4 regions of the Succinispira mobilis DSM 6222 genome follow, and region 1 is predicted to be linked to each of the others. Evidence: riboswitches for the same ligand, from Rfam matches in the RefSeq annotation. Region 1 holds a riboswitch; each other region holds the start of a gene.
What was found. Region 1 has a riboswitch for cobalamin ahead of SUCMO_RS0103555 (sirohydrochlorin cobaltochelatase). Riboswitches for the same ligand answer to the same signal wherever they lie in the genome.
Positions count from the first base shown of each region.

Region 1 (2,201 bases):
ATTAAAGAAGCTTAAAAAGAAGGAGCTGCGCATTAGTGATGAAAAATTATCGCTAGCGTCAGCTCTTTTTACTCTTTGAAATTTTTAAATTTAGATATAAGAAGGTGCTGGCACACTAGTTTAATGCGCCAGCACCTTCTTTGTTTATGTTTTACATTTATATTAGTTTTTTAAAGCTTGTTTAGCATGAGCTACATAGATTTTTTGAATTTCAGAGTTGCGACCCAAGCCGCCTAAAACTACACTTACTTTATAACCATCGGCACTAAGAAGATTTTTCCAAGAATCATCTTCATCGCCAGCCATATCATTATTAGCGTGGTCACCAGCAACTACCATTAGTGGCATAAGGATTACTTCTTTGATTTTACGCTTGGCAATTGTTGCTTGCATATCTTCGAAATTAGGATGATCATCTTCTTCAACCACACCAATTACAGCGGGGATATTTAATTTATCAAAAGCAGCCTGTAATTTATCATATGCCACATTATGCATATGTGGTGAACCATGTCCCATAAACACAACGCTTTGATCTGAATTAAGGTTTTTAGGCATTTGAGTTGTTAAAGCTTTGGCTACGAGATTGAAGTCTTTATCTTCAGTTAGCAAAGGTTTGCCAATAACTAATTTTTGAAAAGTTTTGTTTGTTTGATATTCTTTAATTGCAGGTAAAATCTTGTTGTTATACTCTTCTGCTGGTGTAAGCAAAGTTGTTTGCACTAGTACATCTGTATAGCCTTGAGCGGCAAGTTTATCTAGTGCTGTTTTCAAGTCATCAATAACAATACCATCACGTTCTGCAATACGTTTTTTAACGATGTTAGAAGTAAATACGCGATAAAAATCGCGATCTGGGAAAGCTTTTTTTAGAGCATTTTCAATGCCTTCGATATCATTTTTTAAAGTGTCTGGAAATGTTGTACCAAAACTAGCTACAACTAAAGCTTTTTTAGTAGGTGCTGCTTGAGCACTGGCACTCATCGTGAAAGATAACATTAAACACACCGCCAATAATAATTTTATAAATTTTTGCATAATCCAAGAAACCTCTTTTCTTAATTTGTTAGTCTTAAAAAACAAAAAAATCCTGCCCAAAGGCAAGGATAGAAAAAACTAGCTTCTAACCCCCTCCCTATCCTTCGTAGGTAAATTTCGGTGATTGTACATAGGCAGTTCTCCTGACTTGGATTCATCGTACATTTGCGCCTTCCCAGTTTTACCAGTGGCATTGTGCAAAATACTCCTCCATACAGTGGCGGGACCGTATCAGCTTTTACTGATTTCTCTATTGAGCCCTTGCGGGCACCTATGTTTTTATTCATCTAGAACTGATTATAGCTAAAAATTTTTTTTGTGTCAAGTAAAGAGCCAATTAACCGGAAGGAAGAGTTGCTAAAAAAAAGTTTAAATGTTACAATTTTAACAAGAAAATGGCTGAATAAAGCTAAATTTAGCCTAAAGATAAGGAGATAAGATATGGGAACAGAGATTGTCATGGCTAAAGCAGGAACACTAGAGTCGGGAGATATTTCAATTGTTGTTACGCCCAACAATAGTGGTAATAATAATATCGATTTAGATAGTATTGTAATGCTACAATATGGAGAAACCATTACAAAGTTAATGCATAAAGTTTTAGCAGATTATCAGGTTTTGGGTTTAGATATTAAGGCTTTTGATCGAGGGGCAGTAGACTTTACGATTGAAGCACGGTTAGTTACTGCCTTATTGCGTAGCGGGGCAATTAAGGAGGCGAAAATCTAAAATGAGAATGAGACGAAGCTTATTGTTTATGCCAGGCAATAACCCAGCGATGCTTTTAGCGGGTAATTTATTTGAAGCTGATGGGGTTATCTTAGATTTAGAAGATGCCGTGGCACCAACGGAAAAGGATGCGGCAAGAATTTTAGTAGCACAGGCTTTGAAAACTATTGATTATGGAACTTGTGAAAAAGTTGTGCGGGTGAATCCGTTAGATACTTATGGTCTAGAAGATATTCCGTTTATTGCAAAGTGTGCTCCCGACACTTTGTTGATTCCTAAAGTAGAAAGTGGCGCAGATATAAAAAAAGTTACAGAACTTTTGGATGGACAAGGTGCGATAGCTAATAATATTAAGTTAATTGCTTTGTTAGAAACTCCGCGTGGGATAGCTAATGCTTATGAGATTGCAGGTGCAAGTTCTCGGTTAGTTGCTT
Region 1 is NZ_KB913028.1:753,020-755,220, forward strand. Features, by position in the region: gene SUCMO_RS0103550 (acetylornithine transaminase) at 1-15, shown strand, start outside; gene SUCMO_RS0103555 (sirohydrochlorin cobaltochelatase) at 163-1,038, opposite strand; cobalamin riboswitch at 1,155-1,328, opposite strand; gene SUCMO_RS0103565 (citrate lyase ACP) at 1,480-1,767, shown strand; gene SUCMO_RS0103570 (HpcH/HpaI aldolase/citrate lyase family protein) at 1,769-2,201, shown strand, end outside.

Region 2 (2,201 bases), 660 kb from region 1:
AGAAGAGTTTGTAGCTTGGGGAGTTGTTGGTGGAGTTACCACTAATCCTAGCTTAGTGGCAAAGAGTGGCGAACAGTTATCTGAAGTAATAAAAAAGATTGCGGGATTAGTTTCTGGACCAATAAGTGCAGAAGTAATAGCAACTGATTATTTGGGGATGATTAAAGAAGCTGAACAATTGAATAAGTTAGCATCCAATATTATTATAAAAATTCCAGCTACGGCAGAAGGACTAAAAGCGGTCAATGTATTAGCTTGCAAAGGTATAAAAACAAATGTAACATTAATTTTTAATTTAGCTCAAGCATTGCTTGCTGCAAAAGCTGGCGCAACTTATGTGAGTCCTTTTGTGGGGCGATTAGATGATATTGGTGAAGATGGGGTTCAGGCAGTAAAAGAAATAATACAAACCTTTAAACTATACAAAATTAAAACAAAAGTTATCGCTGCTAGTGTAAGAAACTTGCAACATATAAATTTATTGGCTCAAACTGGAGTTGATATTGCTACAATTCCTCCTAGCCTAGTCAGAGATATGATTAAGCATGAATTAACCGATAAAGGAATAGAAAAATTTTTGCAAGATTATCAAAATAGCAAGAGTTGACCATAGCAAAGAGTTATGCTATAATAATTTCCAATTGAATATTTCAACCAAGGTGTCACATAATGTGAAGAATAGGGAAGTAGGAGCATTGAAAAATGTGTAAACGCGGGCCCACCACTGTATCGAGGAGATTTTACGAATGCCACTCTTAAGGGGGAAGGTGTAAAATTGATGAATCGGGAGCCAGGAGACCTGCCTTGAGTTGTTAAAAGTTTTTGTGGAAAAGAGACTTTTGAAGGGAAACTTTCAAAAGTCTCTTTGTTTTTTAATAAAGAATATGATAAACAGTGAGGTAAAGATGAATTTATTGACGAAAACTCTAAAAAACATTAAAAGTGTGCCATCTTCAAATTGTGAAAATATTAGTAGTGTTATACTAGAGCAAAAAAAATTTGGTAGACTTGCTCAGATGGCACGAAAATATATTGCTATCAAAGGAAATAAGTTTTGTACAACAATAAAACATTGTATGGTTATAACTTCGGCAGATCATGGGGTAGCTAAGCAAGGAATTAGCGCTTATCCAATTGAAACGACAATGCATATGACGGCTAATTATTTGATAGCTAAAGGTGGAAGTGCTAATGCTTTTGCAAACTATTGTCAAGCGGATATGGTAGTCGCAGATGTTGGAATTGCAGGAGATATGGAGAATGTACCTGGGCTGTGGCAACGTAAAATTGCTTATGGAACGCAGGATTTTACTGAAGGACCAGCGATGAGTAAATTAGAAGCAATAAAAGCGATTGAAGTAGGGATTGAGATTGTAAATTCTAAAGTAAAAGATGGGTATAACTGCTTTAGTTTAGGGGAGATGGGTATAGGCAATACAACCTCAAGTGCTGCAATTGTGGGAGCTTTTACAGGTATGTCACCCGAAGAAATTACAGGTCGAGGGACAGGCATTTCTGACAGTAGAATGCAAGTAAAATTAGATGTTGTGCGTAAAGGACTGGAAATAAATAGGCCAGATATTAAAGATGGTATTGATGTTTTAGCTAAAGTAGGTGGTTTTGAGATCGGGGCGCTTGTAGGTGTGATACTAGCGGCTGCGGCAAATAGCTGTCCAGTTATTATTGATGGGTTAAATACAACTGCTTCAGCCTTAATTGCTCAAGCTATGCATAAAAATGCTAAAGACTATATGTTTGCCTCACATTTGTCAGGTGAGCCAGCACATATTATAGCGTTGAATACACTTGGCTTGCAGCCATGTTTAGATATGAAAGTAAGATTAGGTGAAGCTATTGGCGCATCGATTGTAATGGAAATGTTAACAGGAATAACAGAAGTTTTAGAAAATAGTAAGGAGGAATATTTAAAGTGATTGAGATGCAAATACCTGCCTTAGATTTTGTTGCTATGAAAAAATGTCAAGTTAGAATCGACAATTTAACAAAGCCCTTAAATAGTCTGCATTATTTTGAAATAATTGCTAAAAAATTAGCTGGCATTACTGAAAATCCTAGCCCTAAAATTATTCCAAGAAAGATTTTGGTGCTTAAGAAAGAGGAGCAAGAGGTAGATTTACCTTTAGCAATATTTGCAAAACGTGTTCAGGCTCCAATAGTCAGTATATCAATACCAAGATTGA
Region 2 is NZ_KB913028.1:1,415,212-1,417,412, reverse strand. Features, by position in the region: gene fsa (fructose-6-phosphate aldolase) at 1-607, shown strand, start outside; cobalamin riboswitch at 641-821, shown strand; gene cobT (nicotinate-nucleotide--dimethylbenzimidazole phosphoribosyltransferase) at 906-1,934, shown strand; gene SUCMO_RS10995 (nicotinate-nucleotide--dimethylbenzimidazole phosphoribosyltransferase) at 1,940-2,201, shown strand, end outside.
Region 2: another riboswitch for cobalamin. It lies ahead of cobT (nicotinate-nucleotide--dimethylbenzimidazole phosphoribosyltransferase); the one in region 1 lies ahead of SUCMO_RS0103555 (sirohydrochlorin cobaltochelatase).

Region 3 (2,201 bases), 420 kb from region 1:
TTTCTAGAAAAACTAGCACAAGAACTGAAACCAGAATTAATGGCTCCAGCATTTTTAATGGGAATGTTTTCTTATATTGATGTTCTGTTAAACAGTACTATGCAAGAAATACTTGAAGAAATAAATTTAGATAAAAGTATTCGTAATGTATTAATCGGTGAAGACAAAACCAGTATACTATTTTTATTACTAATGTTAGTGGAAAACTATGAAAAAGGTATTTGGGATAAATATTTTTATTATGCTAGTCGCTTAGGTATTAATGGCACTTATATAAGTGCGGTTTATCGAGAAGCGATTTTATGGGGAAATGATTTTGTAATATAGTTCCAATAAACAGAAGCACTAATTTATAAATTAGTGCTTCTGTTTATTGGATATTTATTGTTAAATTATTTGATTAAGATATTCTTCTTTTAGATTTAGGTAAATTGTTTCACCGTATCTTGCTTTAATTTGTTGGTGGATACTTTCGCGCAAATTAGCTTGTTCTTTGGAAAACTCTCCCGGGTAAAAATTGTTTAACATTTTAGTAAAGGCCATAGCTTGACCATAATGGAAACAGACCAAACTGTCAACCTTGTTAGCATAACTATCTGCAATTTGCAAAATGCTCTTTGTCAGTTCACTTTGAAAGCTAATATAAAAAGACATTTTTAAAGCCTCCTTTAAATATAATATTTAGAAGGTAGTTTTGACTAAATAATAGCATATACTTTAAATAAAAACAAGCTAGTACGCCTATTAGAGAGCGACAACGTCAAAATAGTATTATTGACACTTATATTTAACAATGCTATACTGAAGTGTAAATGTGAAACTAAAACTGAATAATATAAATTATAGGTGCCCGTAAGGGCTTAATAGAAAAGTCCGGTAAAAACCGGCACGGTCCCGCCACTGTGATAGGGAGCGACTTTAAAGATACCACTGAGGAAACTTGGGAAGGTTAAAGAAGCGATGAACTAGAGTCAGGAGAACTACCCATAATTAATTACCTTTGTACCTACGAGTGATAGGTGGTAATTGATAAAGGATTTTTTAGGAATTCTTTTAATTTGCATAAACCACAATTAACACCTTCTCGTAATATTAATGAGAAGGTGTTTTATTTTTGTTAGGATATCAAGGCAGGTATTTAGGAGAAGTTCACAAATTAATATGAAATTTTGGGGGATGAACATGAATTCAGTAATGCAAACTTTGGAGTATTTTCACAAAGGTGGACTAGTAATGTATCCATTATTAGTTTGTTCAATGATAGTGATCGCAGTCGCGGTAGAAAGATGGCTTTATTTTAAAAGTGTAGACTCTGGGAATGATTTTTCAGAAAGATTTTGTCAGTATTTGCGCAATAATGAGTGGGAGCAAGCTTTAACACTAGCAAGCAATACTGCAGGAGAAAATGCGAGAATTTTAGTTGCGAGTATGCAACGAGTGGAACAAGGCCAAAAAAATATTACTGCTTTTATGGAAAGTGAAGCATGTATGATAATTGCCCGGTTGCGTTTTAGATTAAGCTACTTGGGCGTTATAGTAACAATGGCGCCATTATTGGGGTTATTAGGAACTATAGTAGGAATGATATCTTCGTTTAGTGTTTTTGATCTTCAAGCTGGACAACCAACAGCAATTACAGCAGGAATTGGCGAGGCACTAATTGCGACGGCTACAGGTATTTGTGTGGCAGTTTTAGCCTTAGTAGCCCATTCTTATTTTGCCCAACGCTTAGATTCAATGATTACTAATATTGAAGAATGTGGGAGTAAGTTAAATGAACAAATAGATAGAGGAGATTTGTAGCTATGAGACTAAGAGATCGCCGAATTATAAAGCCGCCTGAGCTAATGATAATTCCGATGATAGATATAATGTTTTTTTTATTAGTGTTTTTTATGTTGGGAACTATGTATATGATTGAATTAAAAACTATTCCAATAAAATTACCCACAGCAACAAATACTACTTTAGAAGTGAAAAGCACTTTTTCCGTTACCATGAAAGAAGATGGAAGTTTGTGGTTAGAAGATAAGAAAATAGATTTAAGCAACTTACTTATGCAAGCAAAAATTGAAAAAAATAATAATCCTAATTTTGCTATTATAATTAGAGCGGATAAAAATATTGATTATGGCAAGGTAGTAAAACTTTTAGATCAAATAAAAGGGGCAGGAATTACGCGTTTTGGATTAGCTACAGAT
Region 3 is NZ_KB913028.1:1,173,555-1,175,755, forward strand. Features, by position in the region: gene SUCMO_RS0105590 (EAL and HDOD domain-containing protein) at 1-327, shown strand, start outside; gene SUCMO_RS0105595 (hypothetical protein) at 388-654, opposite strand; cobalamin riboswitch at 828-1,002, shown strand; gene SUCMO_RS0105600 (MotA/TolQ/ExbB proton channel family protein) at 1,183-1,803, shown strand; gene SUCMO_RS0105605 (ExbD/TolR family protein) at 1,806-2,201, shown strand, end outside.
Region 3: another riboswitch for cobalamin. It lies ahead of SUCMO_RS0105600 (MotA/TolQ/ExbB proton channel family protein); the one in region 1 lies ahead of SUCMO_RS0103555 (sirohydrochlorin cobaltochelatase).

Region 4 (2,201 bases), 280 kb from region 1:
TGTTTTTAGCTCTTTCAATATTGTGGACAGTGCTTTGAAGCAGTCCAAATAAAGCTTCGCGAGGAATAGACCATTTCATAAAAATGTCTTCAGCGATACAAGTTAAACTAACTAAGTAGTTTGATAAAATGCAAGCCGCTGCGTGATAGAGAGGTTTGTCATTTGCCGGTACATGTATAGGGACAGCGTTTAAGGTGTGAGCTAGTTTGGTTGCGATATTTAAGCTACTTTGTTCACCATCAATAGCGACATAAGTATTTTCTAAGCTAGTAGTATTTTCAGTAAAAGCCTGCAGAGGATGAAAGCAGCCAATATTACTTGTATGAAGAGGCTGTAAGGCATCTAGATTTTGGCTACCGCTACAGTGAAAAAAATATTGATTTTTGTTGTTATAATTTAATGTAGCAATTTTTTGGGCTAGAGTGGTTATTAAGTTATCAGGAACTGTTAAAAAGATAATATCTGCCTCGAATAATAAAGTTTCTAGATTATCATAATACCTTAGTTGAAGCGCTTGTACGATATTTTTACCTTTGTCGCATTCTTTATCAAAAACACCAACCAAATTCCAAGTTGTATTTTTTAAGGCCTTTGCTAGAGTTTGTCCTAGTTTTCCAAAACCGATTATTGCGATTTTTTGGTTCATTAAATTTTCTCCTTAGAAATTAAAAATAAAAAAACGCCTCTCTAGAAAGAGAGGCGTGAATAATCACAGGAAAAAGAAACACTAAGATAAGTGTGCTTTATTGTGCCGTCTCGGTCTAGTCTGATCCAAGCGGTATTAAAATTTTCAAATAGAATACTAGCTAGTATGTAAACTTCTAAAAAGATAGCCTCACACAAGTAAGATAATAGCATAAAAAAAAAATGAAGGCAAGTAGCAGTAATAAAAAAATATTGGGAGTAGAGTACTGCTTTGTAATTGTTTTTTAATACTTCTAAAATTAAAATCACTTGTTTGATAAAATAACTTATGGTATAATTTTGCGTATTATATGAAAATTAAATAAAAAAATAAACAGGAGCTAGAGATTTTAGCTAGAGAAAATTGGTGCAAAGCCAATGCGGTCCCGCCACTGTAAAGTTTTAAGTTTAAATAGCAGAAAAAACTTAAAACAGAGTCAGAACTAACTGTTTATTAAAACCTTGACTTGCGAGCGACAGGAAAAGAGGGTTTTTTAGTGCACATAAAAACTAAAACTCCCCTTTATAGCAAGGGGAGTTTTTTTCTGTCTAAAAATTGAGGAAGGTGGTGATGTTTTTATTATCAACAAGATTTAGTGGAGCTAGAAATAAAAGTTTTATTTTTGAGAATTTTATCTTAGCTAAATTCAAGTCAGCAAAATGATACATTTAATTAGATTAGGGGTGTTGATTATGAAGAAAATATTGTTGTTAGGCGTATTATTGTTAGTATTAAGCTTAGGTAAAACAGTATCTGCAGCTACGGGTGTAGTTAATGGCGAAGGCTTAGATTGGGAAATGTCGATTTTACCCAAACCTACTCTAGAAGAAATTGAAAAAGAACGTTGGCAGCCAATTTTAGAAAATGATATAGGAATTTACACTTATGCTAATGACAGTATCGTTAAAGAGCATAAATTGGTGAGCGTATTAGTTAAAACGGTGTTTACGAATAAAGAAGTTCTAGAGCGTTTAAATAAGCAATATGCAAGTAAATTAGCAGGTGAAGATATAATAACCTATTGTCAGTTAACGATAAAATTTGATGTTGCGAAAAAAATGTATCTGGTGGAAAAAACGGAGATTTTTGCTGGACAAAATAATTTGATTGCTAGTAAAGAAGTAGTAGGCAATAACCGTCAATTTGCCACAGTTCCTAAAAATAGTTTTGCGGAAGCCATGTTAGAAATATTGTTAAAATAGCAAAAATCACGTTTTCAGGAGAAGCTATCTAAAAGAAGTTCTCCGAAAACGTGGTTTTTATTTTAACTGTGCAATTAAATCTTGAATTTCTGGTTCAAGGTAGACTGAATCTAGAAGCTCTTGCGCCCAAGGTAGAACTGGAGCAAGTTTTTGCACTTGTGCAATAGCCAAAGCTTTAACTATCGGGGTGTCATTCCAAATTGTAGTGCTAAGAAAGTGTAGTTGACTCGGATTGTGTTTGGGTGGGTGTTGTAATAAGGTTAGGCAATCTTCACAGATAAACAAGCAATGGTCGATATTTACAGTTTGCTTAG
Region 4 is NZ_KB913028.1:1,037,229-1,039,429, forward strand. Features, by position in the region: gene SUCMO_RS0104900 (Rossmann-like and DUF2520 domain-containing protein) at 1-646, opposite strand, end outside; cobalamin riboswitch at 1,003-1,150, shown strand; gene SUCMO_RS0104905 (hypothetical protein) at 1,378-1,887, shown strand; gene SUCMO_RS0104910 (hypothetical protein) at 1,945-2,201, opposite strand, start outside.
Region 4: another riboswitch for cobalamin. It lies ahead of SUCMO_RS0104905 (hypothetical protein); the one in region 1 lies ahead of SUCMO_RS0103555 (sirohydrochlorin cobaltochelatase).